4 regions of the Paenibacillus sp. GCM10027630 genome follow, and region 1 is predicted to be linked to each of the others. Evidence: riboswitches for the same ligand, from Rfam matches in the RefSeq annotation. Region 1 holds a riboswitch; each other region holds the start of a gene.

Region 1 (4,388 bases):
TTCGGAAGAATTCGCCCAGCGTTTGCTGCATGAAGGCAAGGTCGCTGCAGTGCCCGGAGGAGTATTTGGCCTTGGTGGAGAAGGGTTTCTCCGGTGTTCTTACGCATCTTCAGTGAATCAATTAATTGAAGCGATAGACAGGATTGGGAATTTCTTGAGAAAATTGTAATTTCGGCATCAAACGACAAAAATAGCCATTTCCAACCTCGTGAAAAACTGGTATCTTTATATAATAAGAGTTTCATAGATTTGGTCATATATGAGACTTTATATCTAAAGATATGCATCAAGGAGGGATGAATAGTGGCTTTTCCGGAATATCAGCTTCGGCATTCTCTAAATGTTGGTTGGATTCGTGAAAAGGATCAGCAGGCCAAGTGGTTTTTTGGAACAAAGAAGCAATCATCTACCGTCTTATCTTTAGAAGAAGAAATTTACCATTTACGTCGTGACTTAGAGCAGCTGGTCCATCATGAGAAGAGTTTAACCTCTCCGAAGGTAGTGGAAATCAGCATGATGCTCGATACTAAAATAAATGAATACATGACTCGAACTAAGAGGAACCGATAACTCGGTTCTTTTTTTAATCTTAATAGAACTTATATGTTTCGGGGCTCCCCGCAAAGTATCTGAATCAACTTCGAAGCAAAACCCCACTTTGTGGGGATTTTTTAATTGATAAACATTTAAAGGAGGGGCTGGCCGCACAGCGTAGAACATGAGAGGGAATTGCTGTGGGGTGGAGAAGCCTAAGCGTCCGCTTTTCGGAATGCTTTTTTATTTTTGTTTAAAGGCCTGCTTAGAGCGCAATTTTTGTAGAAACTACTTTTTTATGGTAAGATGTGAGTTGTGATTTATAGGATCGGACCGTGTATCGAACAGTTACTACCTATGCATAAAAGCAGTGTTCCTAAAGGGAATACTTGCAGGAGGAGAACAGATGAAAAGGAATTTCACGTTAATTATTATGTTGTTATCATTATTTGCATTGGCAGGCTGTGGTGGAGGTCCGAAAGCGGATGTTCCTATTTTTATGATGGCTCAGAACGGGGTTCCTAATGAAATAGCGGACAAACTGCAGGCAGATTTGAAAACTAAGGTAGGGGAAGCTCCAACAGTAAGTGTGCTGACAACGCCTATTTTTTCGATGGAGAAGCTGATTGTCGAAATTGCTGCCGGGGATAATGGAATTCTTATCGTACCGATGGAGCAGTTTAAAGCAATTGGTCAGCAGGGCGGTTATGTGAGTCTGGATGCTGTTGCCAAGGCGGAGGATTTTCCTGAGGGTGTGCTTGAGCTGCCTGTAGATAGTAAGGATAGTAAGGAAGGCAAAAAAGAGAAGCACTTATATGGCATTCCTTTGGAACATACCAAGTGGTTTACGGATCTTAAAGTGAACGGTAAGGATTTAGTTGCTTTTGTGCCGGCTAACGCTAAAAATCAAGACAAAGTCATGCAGGTTATAAAAGTAATTGCTCAGAAGTAAGTTTTCGAGTTTGCGAGCTTAGAGAGCTTCTAAATAATTTTATAAGCTTTGAACAGGTGCCTGTGAGCAGATGCCCATAGGTTAAAAGGGAAGCCGGTGTGAATCCGGCACGGTCCCGCCACTGTGAATGAGGAGTTCCTCAAGAAAGCCACTGTTCTGTGTAAGGAACGGGAAGGCGAGGAAGCTTCATACCCTCATGAGTCAGGAGACCTGCCTGTTCGGATAGAGACTGTCTCTTTCGAGGAAAAAGGAGCGTCACGCACAAATGATCAAGGGCTCAACCTGAGCCTTTCTTGTTGTTTGAGGCGTTTGCGCCCTTTGGGTCCTTTTGGTTAAGGAGCTGGAGGGTTTTTTCGTGTAAAAGAGGGAGTCAGTTCTATACATAACGGTGTAGGCTGAGTAATTAAGTAAGGGGGAAGACATGAATATTTTTAGAGGAAGCAAATGGATCATCGGCTTGCTGGGGCTTGCTTTGATAGGAAGCCTTGCCGGATGTGGTGGCACACCAGCACCTGGAGGTTCGACCAAGGCAGGAGATACCAAGCAGGAGGGGCAAGCCCAAGCCGGACAAGGTCAGCCGGCAGCTCCGCCAGCTAATGCTAGCAAGGCAACCGTTTATCCCTATAAAGTTAAGGATGCGACAGGAAAGGAATTTACCTTTGATAAGGCTCCTGTTCGAATTGTTTCTGTATCGCCAAGTGAGACTGAAGCGCTGTTTGCACTCGGTTTAGGGGATCGAGTAGTTGGAGTTTCGGATTTCTGTGACTATCCTGCCGAAGCAGCGTTGAAGCCGAAGATGGGCGGTATTGTGAAGCCGAATGAAGAGTCGTTGATCGCAGCGAATGCGGATATCGTGCTTTCTGGAGTTTCCCTTAAAGTCCCGGTTGTTGAACAGCTGAGAGGCTTGAAGGTTAATGTGTTTAAGGTCGAGCCAAAAACGATGGATGATGTGATGAACAACCTGCTGATGTTTGGTCAGTTGTTTGACAAGCAGGGGCAGGCGGAGGCGCTTGTTGCATCCATGAAGGAAAAGCGCTTGAAGGTCACCGATGCTGTAAAGGATTTGAAGCCTGAGCAGAAGAAAAAGGTATTTATAGAGTTTTCACCAGGCTGGACGGTTGGAAAAGGTGAGTTTATTGATGAGTTGATTACGTTGGCCGGAGGCATTAATGTGGTTTCGGACAAACAAGGTTATATGGAGATTAATGGGGAAAAAGTAATTGCAGATAACCCTCAGGTTATTTTGTACCCAGACAATTTAATTGATGAAAAATCAAAAAAGACATTGGATCAGGTGATTAAGGAACGCAGCGGATGGGGAGGGATTGAGGCTGTTAAGACCAACCGCTTTGTCGGCTTGGATAAAAATCTTATGAGTCGTCCCGGTCCTCGTATGGCTGATAGCTTAGTCGATATTGCCAAAGGAATTTATCCGGAGCTGGTGAAGTAGATGAAACGTAAGCTGATGTTGTGGGGAGGAGTAGGGATGCTTCTCCTTCTTCTTTCCGTTACGGTCAGCTTGTCGATTGGAACAGTCCGGCTGCCGCTTGTACAGGTATGGGGGATATTAGCCCACCATTTGCCGTGGATAGGTGTAAATGTTCCCGTCGATTGGCAGCCAGCTGCGGAGCAAATTATATGGCGGGTACGCTTGCCCAGAGTGCTGCTGGGAATATTGGTGGGCGCAGCGTTAGGTGTAGCTGGAGCGGCATTTCAAGGAGTGCTGCGCAACCCGCTGGCAGATCCATATACGCTGGGAGTTTCCTCAGGCGCTGCTCTAGGGGCATCGTTTCTAATCTTGTTCGGCTTGCAGTTTGCTTTTTTTGGCTCATGGACGGTACCTATTGTCGCTTTTGCCACAGGAGCAGTTTCACTGCTAACGGTTCTGCTGCTGGCGAGAACGGATGGAAGGCTGAAGATGGAGACTGTGCTTTTGGCAGGAGTGGTGCTGCATTCATTTCTGGGCTCCTTCGTGTCTTTAATGGTTGCCATGTCAAAGCAGGTTATTAATGAAATTGTATTCTGGATGATGGGAAGCCTGTCGCTAAGAGGCTGGTCGTATTCACTTGTGCTGCTTCCTTATTTGGCTGTTGGCGCCATCATACTTCTGTCATTTGGAAGGGCTATGAATTTGTTTGCGTTGGGTGAAGCGCAGGCAGCACATCTGGGGGTTCGTGTTGAGCGGACCAAGCTGATTGTGCTAACCGCAGCAACTCTAGTTACAGCGGCTGCCGTATCGGTATCAGGGGTTGTAGCGTTTGTTGGTTTGATTATTCCTCATTTGCTGCGTTTGATAATAGGACCGGATTATCGGCTGCTGCTGCCTTTATCTCTGTTAGGCGGGGCGATCTATGTGCTATGGGCTGACACCTTGGCCAGAATGCTCTTGAGCCCTACGGAAATCCCTCTTGGGGTTGTTACCGCTTTTATGGGAGCTCCTTTCTTTGCTTATTTACTCAGGAAAAATAAACGGTCAGTCTGAGTGCAAGTTGCTTGGGGCTGCAACTGGGGAGGTGTGATGCAGTGGCACTCGTGCAGGTGAGTAATGTGTGCAAAATATACCAGGAGCAGCGTGTGCTTAAGCACGTAAGCTTTGATATAGAAGCCGGGGAATGCTTCGGCATCCTTGGTCCTAACGGCAGCGGGAAATCTACGCTGCTGAAGCTGTTGTCGGGCATCGAGGCGCCGACATCAGGGCATGTGCAGCTGGAGGGCCGCGCTGCACACGATCACCCGCGCAAGGAGCTGGCGCAGTGGATGGCAGTGCTGCCGCAGGATGCGCTGCCGCCGCTCGGCTTCACCGTGCGCGAGATCATTGGAATGGGCCGCTACCCATTCCAGAATTGGTTCGGCATCGAGCTGACCGATGCGGAGAGCTTGGTGGACTCCATCATCGAGCGTC
Region 2 (4,388 bases), on a different contig from region 1:
TGCGCCTCCAAAATTGAGTTCATAACATTTCCCTCCAACCAAGCCATAATTCAAACAGTATTAAGATGATGATCCCTGTACAGCTTTCCCATAAGCAGCGGGATGGGACCGGTTTACCCTGATACGGAGCCATGTGAATTTCATCGATAAATCCTCTTGTGATCAAGCCGTGTGAAACTCCTTTATAGCGCTGCATCGACTTAGCGAACAAGCGCACGATCAGGATGGCCGTATCATTAAGCCTGTTGGTAAATCCGGTCTGTCCGCCGCGCGACTTCTGGGCTGTGTACATATCATAGGCCGTGCTCTCAAGCAAAAACAAAAAACGGTACATAATCAGCATCACTTCCAATACTAATGCCGGCACCCGCAGCTTTTTCATAACCTGAAACAGCTCGGAAACAGGAGTGGTCAGCATTATAAAGGTCATGCATGACAAGCAGGCTATTATTCGTGTGAGTAAAATAATGGCTGTATGCACTCCATTGTCAGTCAAAAAGGCTGTCCAATGTAGAAATGTAAAGAGTATGGTGCTCGCTTGTGCAAGGGTCGACAGCTCAGTTGAACGTTGAAATTCAATAAGGATGGCTGGAACACTGGCTGCGTAAAACAAACAGGGGGCAGCGATCAGCCGCAAATAATATTTGGGCCGTATTTGGGCATAGCTGACTGTCCATACAAACAACCAGCCGCTTATAACAAGCTGTGTGACAGGATGGGACAAGTAAGACAACAGAAATAGAACGGCTGCAAACCCGATCTTCCACATGGGAGAAACGGTCCGCAGCTTGTTATTGTAAGAGAGTGAATCGATGAATTTGATCATTGTGTTTTTGTTTTGGTAGCTCTTCCTTTGAACAACCCGATTACATATCCAATGAAGCCTGCCCCCAGTGCCGCTTGTAAGGCGAACAGCATACTTTCAGTTTCTGCAGGCGGCTCCAATAATGGGGTAAACCAAGGCTTGTAAGTAGGAGACAGCGTTGCAATCATTTCCTCGGCAGCCCCGTCTGCGCCCCCGAATTCCCCATTGACAAGTAATAAAGGGAGAGCAGCTAAGAGGATAACTGCACTTATAATTAAAGCGTTCTTAGTGCCGGTTTTCATGATTTTTGAACTCCTTTCATTTTACGCTGCAGCAATGATAATTCCTCTGAGCTGTAAGCTTGCAGCCAATTCCAGATCAAGATAGTGAGCAACCCTTCGCTGATTGCGAGAGGAATCTGTGTAAAGGCGAAGATCGCTCCGAATTTGCCGAAGGACGCAGCAATTCCGCCTACCTCTGCTGGAAAAGCAATTGCCAGCTGGAACGCTGTAACGACGTAAGTGGACAGATCTGCAAGCGCCGCAGCCAAAAAGATGGCAAGCCGTTGTTTTCCTGTGCTTTTCATTATCCATTTATAGACGCCGTAACCAACCATTGGACCGGCAACGGCCATCGAAAAGGCATTAGCACCAAGGGTGGTTAAGCCGCCATGCGCCAGAAGCAGCGCCTGAAACAATAGGACGATAGAGCCGAGTACACTCATAGGCAACGGTCCGAACATAACAGCACCAAGACCTGTTCCTGTCGGATGGGAGCTGCTCCCCGTTACGGACGGGATTTTGAGCGCCGAGAGAACGAAGGTAAAGGCTGCCGCTAATCCCAGCATAATTTTCAACTCCGGAGTTTCCTTCGTAATTCGGGTTAAAGCTCTTAGGCCTAGAATGAAGAAAGGAATAAAGACCGCCCACCAGAAAATAGCCCATCCTACAGGCAGAAATCCTTCCATAATGTGCATAGCATAGGCCGATTGAGGCTCATTAAATGTCAGGTACACCGTAAATCCCAACACTAAGAGTGAAGTGCTTAGCCATTTTTTTGTTTGCATTGTGAAATCCTCCTGATTCAAAAATAGGTGAAAAAACTAAAAAACCAATCCCTTTGGAATTGGTTATGGGTACGCGGCAATAGACGACAGCAGGTGGAAGAAGCTGAATCCATGTTCGTACACCGCTCCTTTCCGCGAAGGCCTGTGGGTGTGCTAATCAGGTAGGTCTCCTGGCTCCCGGCTCCTCATCATTCTCCATCTTCCCCGATATGCGTTCATCGAGTGATACATTGGAAAAAAACTCCCCGGTTACAGTGGCGGGACCGCTCGGGATTTGCACCCGATTCCCTGTTATCCTTTTTTAATACAAAGGCACCTGACTAGTAAATATGCGATTTTTTTAGCTGCAATCTAAGTCTATTCGATATGAACAGGCTAATTCCTTTTTTGTAACATAATTTTTTGAAAAAATAACACGGGGTAGTGACTCGGAATTTCAAGTGTGTTACTATTTTAATGATTCGTGCTACTGGGTGATTTTTCTATTCGTGAATTCATCATAGGCTTGTGGACATGAAAACAGATAAAAAGGATTAGGAGTGGGATAGTGTGAGAAAGAGATTTGCATTTATTTTTATTATCAGTTTGATTGCAGCAATGGTAATGAACGGTTGTACAGCGAAACCGAAGGAAGAATCGTCTAAAGCTGCTAACGAATTGGTTCTGGCAGTCGGTGGTGAGCCGGAAGCTGGCTTCGATCCTACAACAGGTTGGGGACGTTATGGCTCTCCGCTTTTCCAGAGTACTCTGCTGAAGAGGGACTCTGATCTGAAAGTTGTAAATGATCTGGCTACTGGTTATGAAATCGGAGATGGTGGATTGGTTTGGACAGTTAAGCTGCGTAAGGACGCCAAGTTTTCTGACGGTAAACCCTTGACGGCTGCAGATGTCCAGTATACCTACGAGACAGCGTCCAAGAGCGGTTCGTCCATTGATCTCAGCTACGTGTCGAGTGTAGAGGCGGTAGATGATTACAGTGTAAAATTTACTTTAAAAGAACCTAATTCCACTTTTATTCAAATGCTAGTCGCGACTGGAATCGTACCCAAGCATGCCCATAGTAAGGATTATGCCCAGAAGCCTATAGGGTCAGGGCCTTATAAGCTTGTGCAGTGGGACAAAGGACAGCAAGTCATCGTAGAGGCTAATCCGGATTATTACGGTACCAAACCTGTGTTCCAAAAGCTGACCTTCTTGTTTCTGAGTGAAGATGCAGCATATGCAGCAGCAAAGGCCGGGAAGGTTGATGTCTCTTATATTCCCGCTGCATTCAGTAAACAGCCTGTCACCGGGATGCGGCTGGAGACTGCCCGTACTGTAGACAATCGCGGAATCATGTTCCCTTACGTAAAGTCCGGCGCCAAAACCAAGGACGGCAATCCGATAGGTAATGATGTAACCTCTCAATTATCCATCCGTAAAGCTATTAATATCGCTATCGACAGAAAAGCTCTTGTACAAGGAGTACTGGAAGGACATGGAACGCCGGCATTTACCATCAATGACGGTTTGCCTTGGTTTAATCCGAAAGTGGTCATCACTGATGCCAATTTAAAAGAAGGGCAGCAAATCCTTGCCAATGACGGTTGGAAGGACAGCAACGGAGACGGCATTCTCGAAAAGGGCTCCTTGAAGGCCGAATTCAGTCTCTTGTATCCTTCGAACGACGTTACCCGCCAATCTCTTGCGATTGCCGCAGCTGATATGATCAAGCCGCTTGGGATCAACGTTAAGGTTGAAGGAAAGAGCTGGGATGAGCTGGGAAAGCTTATGCATGCGAATGCTGTGCTTTTTGGCTGGGGAAGCCATGACCCGACAGAGGTATACAGTGTTTATAGCAGTAAATACAGCGGCATTGATTATTTGAATCCAGGTTACTATACGAATCCGACTGTCGAGAATTATATGAAGCAAGCATTGCTTGCTCTAAATGACAAGGATGCCAATGAATTCTGGAAAAAAGCTCAGTGGGACGGCAATACAGGGTTAAGCGCGCTAGGAGATGCACCTTGGGCATGGCTTGTCAATATCGATCATTTGTATTTGGTCAAGGATGGGTTGGATATCGGCAAACAGCAGATTCATCCTCACGGACACGGTTGGCCGGTTACCAGCAACATTGAGGAATGGCGCAAAAAGTAAGCAGGGGGATGTCGTTGATGCATAACATCATGTTATATGGACTGCAGAAAAGCTTGAAGCTGATTATTCTGCTGCTTGCGGTAAGCGCCCTCTCATTCGCGCTAGTCGAATTTTCACCAATCGATCCTGTCCAAGCTTACGTGGGAGCAGATATGCTGCGAGTTAGTCCTGAGCAGCGTGAGGCCATAGCAGCACATTGGGGATTTGACCAACCGCCTGCTGAGCGTTACATACGCTGGATTACTTCATTGATCGGTGGTGACTTCGGTATGTCGATGATATACCGAAGCCCTGTGCTTGAAGTTATCCAGCAGCGGTTTCTCAGCTCGGCTGCTCTGATGGGAACGGCTTGGCTCTTATCCGGCATTATTGGTT
Region 3 (4,388 bases), on a different contig from region 1:
CAGTTATTTATCAGGCGGGCAGCTCGGTAAAAGGCAAGACATTTGCGGCAAAACATGCGGAATGTGTGTTTCTGGGAGCTCCTACTGTGGAAGCATTGAAGCAGCATATCGCGGATATCCGCGCCCAGGCACAAGCAAACGGACGTCAGCCTGAGCACATCAAGATGTTTACCGGTTTGTCGGTCATCGTTGGCCGAACAGAAGAGGAGGTTCATCAGAAGGTGAAGGAGTTCGAGAGGCTTCGCAGCGTCGAGGGAGTTCTCGCCCATTATGGAGGCTCCAGCGGCTATGATTTATCCCGTTACGGCCCTGATGACTATCTGGAATATGTGGAAACCGATCACGGCCAGACGGCTGCGTCAAGATTCACCAAGCATAATAAAAAAACAGTGGGCGAAATTATCGAAACCTTCAAAAGGCTAGGCGGACAGTCGCCGTTCTTTATTGCAGGAACACCGGAGCAGGTTGCTGATAAAATCCAGTACTGGGTGGAGGAAACAGGGATAGATGGCTTTAACCTAACGCAGTTTCTTTCTCCAGGGTCTTTCCGCGAATTTATCGAGCTGGTCATCCCTGAGTTGCAGCGAAGGGGATTGTATCGTACCGAATACGAGGAGGGGACCTTCCGTGAGCGCCTGTTCGGCAAAGGTATCCATCTGACTCCGAATGGTCATCCTGCAGCCTTGATCCGTCAGCAGACTTTTAAAGAATCTGTGACCTTATAGATAATTCAATATATAGGTTTAGGGGTAACCTCATGGTTGCCCTTTTATTAATTAGTAAGTGGTGTGATATTTTATACATACAAACAAGGGGTACAGGAGTAATCTGTATGGTATAAGGAAAATAACAGGTTGATTGGAGGCCCTAAAAATGAGCATGCCCTGCAAATCACAGGCTGCTTCGGAGATTGCTCTTGAAGCTGAGCTGCCTAAGCTGCTGGACCGTTTGAAGCAAGACCATGCCGAATTGCTGCAGGTTCTGATGGATTTGGAAAACCAGGCGAGTCAGACGGAGCAGGAGGCCGACAAGAATCGTGCGATAAGCTCTCTACTGCATCTAAGACTCTGGACAATGGGATTCAAGGAAGAGCTGAATCGGCACTCAGAGTGGGAGGAGCGGGAGCTATTTCCATTGCTGAATATTTGTTGCCAAGGACATAATGCTCTTTCGGTCACACCGACCTTATGTGATCTGGAGAAGGATCATCAATTGGCGATGAATTACATGGACGCCTTCTTGAGAGCTGTGCATGCACTGAAATCGGATTCGGAAGCAATGCCTGTGAAACAAGCGGCGGCTTATTTGACTCATGCATGTCGCATTCTAATAAAGCATTTGGAGCAGGAGGAGCGGCTCATTAATCCAATGACTGACCAAGTATCCAATGATATTCATTATTTTTCATATGATTAAACTTTTAAATTTATGAACTTCGGATGACTTCCATTATTTACTGTGCTACAATAGCTTGAGCTATATTTATTATTTTAACAATTGAATATTTGTGGGAACAAGGTGCTTCAGCTTGCTGAAGCTTAAAAGGGAAGTTCGGTGTAAAACCGACGCGGTCCCGCCACTGTAACGGAGGAGTCATAGCGACAATGCCACTGATCTTTGTGCACAAGGATTGGGAAGGCCGCTTATGATGTGAATTCCGGAGCCAGGAGACCTGCCTGTTCTGACAACACTGCTTTGACCTACGGAAGATAGGGAAGTGTTTAGACGACCGTCGTTTATTTCATCATATATAAACAGGACATCTTTACCTTTTTTTTCTGAGGTAGGGATGTCTTTTTTTTGTATGTATTTTTTGTTTTTAAGTATGTATTGACGAAGCAAAGAATTATGAGTAAGATTTTAATTGTAATTATTACGAATAAACTAGGTAAATCAGGAGGCAATTTTTTTATGAGATCCAGATCCAATTCCAGTCGTCCAAAGTACAGCGGTTTTCTTGCACTTATTGTTATTATTTTAGTCACATTGTCGGCTTGCCAAAGCTCATCATCCACCAGGCCAACCGGTAATGGTCAGTCCACAGATACCAAAGATGCGTCCGCTGCCGGAGAGGCCAAGGAGCAGGTGTTAAAATACGTCACCTTAAATATGCCCCGCTCTTTGGATCCTGTCCATATTGATGCACAGCGGATTACATCAGATGGAATTGCTGAACCTCTCGTTATGCTTAATGATGATGGATCTATAAGACCATGGTTAGCGAAATCTTGGAAAAACCTGGAGCCAACACTGTGGGAAGTGGAATTACAGCCTAACGTAAAATTTTGGAGCGGTGCGGTCATGGATGCTGCTGCGGTAAAAGCGGCACTGGAGCGTCATCAGAAGCTTAATAAACGGGGACCCTCACAAATTGGCGGTGTTGAGTTTATCGTAAAAGACAGCCTGCATCTACAGCTCAAAACACCTAAGCCAGACCCTAACTTTATTTTCAAGCTGAACGGATTTGCAATACATAATGCTGAGGAAGCGAATCGTCTCGGAGATAAGTTTAATTCACAAGCCGATCTGACTGGCTTTATGAAGCCTATTCAGTTTACTCCAGGCGAACTGCTCATTGCTGAAGCGTTTCCTGGATATTGGGGAGAAAAGCCTAAGCTGCAGCGGCTGGAGGCAAGATTAGGAGCTGACGCACAAGCGCGGCTGCTTGCATTGAAGAATGGCGATGCTGATGCGGATATGAACGTGGAAGTTGAACAGCGGGTGTCTTACGAGAAGGACCCGAAATTCGCCACTTACTTCCCAATCGGACAGACGACTAATCTATGGTTGAATATGAAAAAGGTACCGGCGCTTCAAGATAAAAATGTTCGGATTGCGCTGAATTTAGCCGTTGACCGCAAGGAGCTTATCGAAGGTGTTAGCCGCGGATTTGCGTCCAAAGCTACAGGGCATTTCCCGGCGGGACTTCCATATGCGATTTCGACAGGTACAGAGACGGACAAGGCCAAAGCCGAGAAGCTTCTGGATGAGGCTGGCTGGAAGAAAGGCTCTGATGGAATCCGTGCCAAGGACGGGCAAAAGCTGAAGCTGAAAATGTTGACTTACACGGTTTTTCAACCATTGGCAGTAGCTTTGCAATCGCAGCTCAAAAATGTAGGCGTTGAGATTGAATTAAATCCGGTCGAAACAACGGCCTCCAACCAAATGATGCTGGACGGCAATTTTGATACGGCTACTTATTGCTCTTGCGGAACGGCAACCGGCGATATTGGCGGTCAATTGTACTCCTACTACCAATCAGGCGTTGCATCCAATTACGGGGGATACAGCAATCCCGTGGTGGATAAGCTAATCAGTCAATTGACTTCGGAATTCGATGCTGCGAAACAAGTGGATTTGGCTAAACAGATCCAAACCCGCGTCCAGGAGGATGTTCCGATCATTTATTTATTCAATAATACACGTTGGGGCGCTGCCTATAACAGTAAAGTGAAAGGCATCGATAAAAATTTACAAACTAGAATCGTCCCTGGGATGTACATCTCCAAATGAAGCTAATCCGTTATTTGATCCTGCGTATACTTCTTACAGTTCCGGCTTTGTTAGGAATTACTCTTCTTATTTTCTCACTGATTCGTTTTATACCGGGTGATCCAGCGCGAGCGATTCTGCTTACGATGTTCGATCCTAGTACGAATCTCAGTGATTTGGAGAAGGATGCAGAGGTTCTGCATAAGCAGCTGGGTCTTGATCAGCCCTTCCCTGTACAATACGGGAGCTGGTTATGGAAGATTATTCGCGGTGATTTGGGCGTATCCTTCCGGAGCAAAACGCCGATTCTCGATGAGCTGCTGCATCGCTTTCCGGCAACGCTGGAGCTTGCAGGGGCTGCGCTTATAATTATGCTCGTGATCGCGATTCCATCAGGGATCGCGGGAGCGGTATATCACCGTAAGGCTGTGGATCATGCAACAAGGGTTATTGCATTGATTGGTGTGTCTGTACCGAGTTTTTTTCTTGGTTTGGTGCTTATGTATACCTTGTCTGTGAAGCTGGGCTGGCTTCCAACAATGGGAAGAGGCGGGGGCGATCACCTGATCCTGCCAGCTTTGACGCTAGGCATAGGGCTATCGTCAGTTACGGCGCGCTTGCTGCGAACAAGCCTGCTCCAAGTGTTTTCGCAGCGATATATCATATTGGCGGAAGCCAAAGGGCTGCATCGGAGAACGATCCTGTTCAAGCATGCGCTGCCTAATGCACTGCTTCCGGTGTTAACTTCGTTCGGGCTTGTTATAGGAGGACTTATCGGTGGAACTGTCATTATCGAGACTGTCTTTTCATGGCCAGGTGTAGGGCGGTATGTAGTGGATGCGATTACCGGGAGGGATTACCCCGTTATCCAGGCTTTTGCTCTGCTGATGGCTCTT
Region 4 (4,388 bases), on a different contig from region 1:
CGAATAAAAGCTATGAACTTTCTGGCATCCTCGTGGCTTAGCTCGCGACCATCCAGTGTGAGAGTAAACTCCTCTAATAGGTGATCATCCGAAAATGCCAACCGTTTCACAAAGGTTTGGATATCTTTATTACTGAGAATGAAAATCCCCCTCTTTCCGATCCTTTTCATCGCTTGATATGACCCCCATTTGAGCAATATCTAATTGGTTCATTATGATACCTTGTGTATCAATAAAGTGGATAGTCTTAGTTTTTTTATGAAAAATGATACTTTTTGTATCAATATATTCTCGCATGAAATGACTTGAATTTCAATCATTTTTCTAAAAAGTTAGGCAACTGACAAATGAAAAAAAGGCTAATCCCCATTAGCAGGAACAGCCTCTTGTTTGGTTTTGTAAAAAGATAGTTAACCCATGGATCGTTCCGCACGAATAAATGCAATGAAACGTCGCGCTTCTTCTATAGTTAATGCTTTACCGTCAATAGTTAAATTGAATCTTTTCAAAATTTCCTGATCGGATAACTCCAGACTGTCAGTGAACGCACTGGTTTCGAGGTACACAGACGCTTTGGGATCCTTGGTTCGACTCAATAAATAATCAACAGATACGTTGAAGAAGTTGGCCAGCTTTTGCGTTGTTTCATGGTCGGGCTCTCTGCGGTTATTTTCATAATGGGAAAGCGAGGCACGGGTAATTTCTAATTTGCGCGCTAGTTCTTCCTGAGTCAGCTTTTTTTCATTACGAAGCTCGACGATTCGATTACCGAAGTTCACGTTGTACCTCCTAACCTATAAGGTAATCTTATCACTAATTATACATTACTTTTTGCATTCTAATCAATAAACATGGGGCGCAATGGGGGAATTATGTCGATATATTAACTATCCCTTTTGTGGAAGCTTGACGAAACTACAGAAGGGTCCGAATGTTTAAGAGATAAGGGTGCTTGATTTGGAAAAAAATACTCTATATAGAGCTGTTGAGCAAACTGCAAGAAGTGGCTGTACATAAGGAAATAGGATGATTTACGCTAATTTTTTCCTAATGGGACGGACAATTATGTAATTGTGATCGGTTAAAGTTTCGACAAAAATAATAGCAATTAAGTTTAAACCAATCCCATCAAGTGACACTTTTTTTTATGTGCGTTCGTTATAATAGTGTCTAAAAGATTCTTATCATTAAGTAATTCAAAGATGGAGAGTGGAGAAGCCAATGGAACGAACAAAGACGAGTCTAGATATCCGCTTAATTCTGAAGCAGCTTAATATTCCAATTGAAAAATATGAGCAGTGGAACCGCATGGATCATACGAGCAAGACGGAGCCTCTCTCACTACAATACCCTGATGTCTGGAATTCAACAGAGCCTTCGCTTCGCCGGCAAAAAGCCTGAGCTGCCAGCAGCCGCATCATGCCAAATAAAATACATAATGCGAGTTGTCCTCCCATAGCTTCATAGTGTTATAGACAAAGCTTTGTCTTGAATGATATGATTGCACTGGACAACTCAATATTTTATTAAAAGAGGTGCTGTATGTAGACAGTTTTTCTTCTACAGCTTAATAGGGAAGCCGGTGAGAATCCGGCACGGACCCGCCACTGTAAGAACACCGATTCGAATGATTCGGTACATGTTCCGATAATGTTGCCACTGGAGCCCATAGGGCCAATAATCCGGGAAGGTAGTCGGAGGATGCTGTTCTAAGTCAGGAGACCTGCCTGCTTTGAAAACACTGTTGACCTACGAGGATTTGGGGAGGTGTTAGAAATCCGCTTACCTTTTGTAAATAAGGCACTGTTATCGTCCGGTGTTTTTTATGGTCTGCGATGCCCAAGCATTTCTAACACATATGTTGGAAATGCTTTTTTTGTCGTTTCTGAAAACGTTACAAGCTGATGTCCGTAGGTGCCGAGGGCTTATCTAAAATTAAGAAATTTGCAAGAACCTGAAGAAGGAGGAGCGGAGTTTGGGTAGTATCTACATGAGCACCGGACTTCGAAGGTGAATGCAAGCTTCCTGAGATACTTCGTGAACAAAAGGGGACTTTTTGACCTGCCTCTAAAAGAAATAGAGATTTGCTGCCGGTGTGAATATAAAAGACTTGTCAGTTCCAGATGATTATATAATTAAGGAAAGGATGTGGGTTGGATGGCGGGAAAATTGCTTATTATCGGCTTCGGGCCGGGAAGCTTTGAGCATATTACCAAACGGGCTCGTGAAGCGCTCCAGGAGAGCGAGGTAATTATTGGCTATAACACCTATGTGGACCTGATTCGCGGGCTGTTGACCGATCAGGCGATTGTCCGTACAGGGATGACTGAAGAGGTTAGTCGTGCTCAAGAGGCGGTAAGGCAGGCGGAAGCGGGGAAAAAGGTTGCTGTAATCTCCAGTGGTGACGCAGGTGTGTACGGGATGGCCGGACTTGTGTATGAGGTGTTGATGGAACAAGGCTGGCGTAGAGAGGGTGGCGTTGAAGTTGAGATTATTCCGGGCATCTCAGCAATCAACTCCTCTGCTTCATTGCTCGGAGCACCTGTCATGCACGATGCCTGCACCATTAGTCTGAGCGATCACTTGACACCATGGGAGCTTATTGCCAAACGTGTCGATGCCGCAGGTCAGGCCGATTTCGTAATTGCTTTGTATAATCCGCGCAGCGGCAGGCGTACCCGGCAAATTGTAGAGACGCAGCGAATATTGCTGAAGTACCGTTCGCCGGAAACACCTGTAGGGATTGTGAAAAGCGCCTACCGGGAGCGGGAGCATGTAGTGGTGACGAATTTGCGCGATATGCTTGATCATGATATCGGCATGCTCACTACGGTTATCATCGGGAACTCTTCTACCACAGTGTACGATGGATTGATGATTACACCGCGCGGTTATCAGCGCAAGTATACTTTGGGAGCGGATGTACAGCCGCTCCGTCCGCATCAGCGGCTGCAGCAGGAGGCGGAGCCTTGGGCGTTGCAGCAATGGGACTCGGAGCCAGTCGATGACGGCGATGAGGACTGGGCTTTTGAGGAGGACGACGATGCCGATGAGGCAGAGGCGGTCGTTAAAGCGCCGGAGCGCGGAAGCGGAGCGGTAGCGGTGGCTGCTGCGGAGCGTGAGGTTACGCTCGGTGGCGCAGGCGGTACGCTAGCGGTAAGGGCAGAGCGCGAGGCGGCGCCTGGGCGCGGAAGCGGAGCGGTAGCGGTGGCTGCTGCGGAGCGTGAGGCCACGCTCGGTAGCGCAGGCGGTACGCTAGCGGTAGGAGCAGAGCGCGAAGCGGCGCCTGGACGCGGAAGCGGTTCAGCAGCTGCAACGCCGCTGCTGCTGGCGCTGGAGGCGCTGCAGCTTGCGGCGCGCGGCAAGGGCGAAGCCGTGGACAGCAGCGTTGAAGCTGCGGCTGGGGGAGCTGCTGCGTTGGCCGGATTATTCCGGCAGCAGTCGATTTTTGAGCTGGCGGTTAGCCCGGGCGTAGCCGACAAGAAGTTTACAGCCAAGCAGATGATTACATTGGCTGATGTTGTCGGTGAGAAGGGGTCGATGGAATATACCCCGCATCATCAAATGATTTTGCGTGTACCTACGGAAAATCCTGAGGAAATTACGGCAAGACTGCGCGGCGAAGGGTTTCTTTTGGCTCCAATCGGAGATGTGGCGCAAATTAAAGCTTGTGATTTTTGCAATGGAGAGAAGGGCGAGGCTATACCCTATGCAGAATCACTGCAGCAAAAGCTGGGTGGCATGAAAGTGCCGAAAGAGCTGCGGATCGGGTTGAATGGCTGCGGAATGGCGTGCTATGGGGCTGTGAATGAAGATATCGGCATCGTATATCGCAAAGGGAAGTTCGATTTGTTCCTGGGGGGGAAAACCGTAGGCCGCAATGTACATCCTGCGCAACCTGTAGCGGAAGGAATTGATCCTGACCGTTTGGTGGAGACGATTGAACGTATTGTACATCGGTTTATTAAAGAAGGACATCCGAACGAACGATTCCATAAATTTTTTAAACGAGCGAAGGAACTTGAAGGCTACCGTCATCAGGATATGCCTGCTTTTACAATAGAAAATGCGATTTGCGGGGATTAAAGCTAGCATGCAGTAACACGAGAGGAGTTTGCGGATGAACGCGGTATTATTTGTGGGACATGGAAGCAAGGATGCGGAGGGGAACGAGGAAATCCGTGTTTTTGTAAGATCAGTGGCTGAAGGACTTGAGAATTTGATGGTGGAGACTTGTTTCCTGGAGTTTGAATCTCCAACTATTATGCAAGGAATAGATAAATGCGTCAGACAAGGAGCGTCAAGGATAGCGGTTGTCCCTATCACATTATTTTCTGCGGGGCATGCCAAAATCCATATTCCTGCGGCGATAGACGATGCTAAATTGC

Evidence for each region. Region 1 has a riboswitch for cobalamin ahead of ACFQ0C_RS17060 (ABC transporter substrate-binding protein). Riboswitches for the same ligand answer to the same signal wherever they lie in the genome.
Region 2: another riboswitch for cobalamin. It lies ahead of ACFQ0C_RS38725 (energy-coupling factor ABC transporter permease); the one in region 1 lies ahead of ACFQ0C_RS17060 (ABC transporter substrate-binding protein).
Region 3: another riboswitch for cobalamin. It lies ahead of ACFQ0C_RS22710 (ABC transporter substrate-binding protein); the one in region 1 lies ahead of ACFQ0C_RS17060 (ABC transporter substrate-binding protein).
Region 4: another riboswitch for cobalamin. It lies ahead of cobJ (precorrin-3B C(17)-methyltransferase); the one in region 1 lies ahead of ACFQ0C_RS17060 (ABC transporter substrate-binding protein).

What each region holds. Positions count from the first base shown of each region.
Region 1 is NZ_JBHTGY010000035.1:62,763-67,150, forward strand. Features, by position in the region: gene ACFQ0C_RS17045 (aminotransferase class I/II-fold pyridoxal phosphate-dependent enzyme) at 1-169, shown strand, start outside; gene ACFQ0C_RS17050 (aspartyl-phosphate phosphatase Spo0E family protein) at 304-570, shown strand; gene ACFQ0C_RS17055 (hypothetical protein) at 941-1,486, shown strand; cobalamin riboswitch at 1,524-1,718, shown strand; gene ACFQ0C_RS17060 (ABC transporter substrate-binding protein) at 1,908-2,936, shown strand; gene ACFQ0C_RS17065 (FecCD family ABC transporter permease) at 2,937-3,968, shown strand; gene ACFQ0C_RS17070 (ABC transporter ATP-binding protein) at 4,010-4,388, shown strand, end outside.
Region 2 is NZ_JBHTGY010000098.1:252,469-256,856, reverse strand. Features, by position in the region: gene ACFQ0C_RS38740 (energy-coupling factor ABC transporter ATP-binding protein) at 1-23, opposite strand, end outside; gene cbiQ (cobalt ECF transporter T component CbiQ) at 20-826, opposite strand; gene ACFQ0C_RS38730 (energy-coupling factor ABC transporter substrate-binding protein) at 823-1,107, opposite strand; gene ACFQ0C_RS38725 (energy-coupling factor ABC transporter permease) at 1,104-1,871, opposite strand; cobalamin riboswitch at 2,015-2,206, opposite strand; gene ACFQ0C_RS38720 (ABC transporter substrate-binding protein) at 2,469-4,013, shown strand; gene ACFQ0C_RS38715 (ABC transporter permease) at 4,031-4,388, shown strand, end outside.
Region 3 is NZ_JBHTGY010000047.1:16,936-21,323, reverse strand. Features, by position in the region: gene ACFQ0C_RS22720 (LLM class flavin-dependent oxidoreductase) at 1-725, shown strand, start outside; gene ACFQ0C_RS22715 (hemerythrin domain-containing protein) at 874-1,416, shown strand; cobalamin riboswitch at 1,499-1,694, shown strand; gene ACFQ0C_RS22710 (ABC transporter substrate-binding protein) at 1,912-3,513, shown strand; gene nikB (nickel ABC transporter permease) at 3,510-4,388, shown strand, end outside.
Region 4 is NZ_JBHTGY010000010.1:241,798-246,185, forward strand. Features, by position in the region: gene ACFQ0C_RS05935 (hypothetical protein) at 1-170, opposite strand, end outside; gene ACFQ0C_RS05940 (helix-turn-helix domain-containing protein) at 411-779, opposite strand; gene ACFQ0C_RS05945 (hypothetical protein) at 1,222-1,401, shown strand; cobalamin riboswitch at 1,517-1,745, shown strand; gene cobJ (precorrin-3B C(17)-methyltransferase) at 2,158-4,086, shown strand; gene ACFQ0C_RS05955 (sirohydrochlorin chelatase) at 4,121-4,388, shown strand, end outside.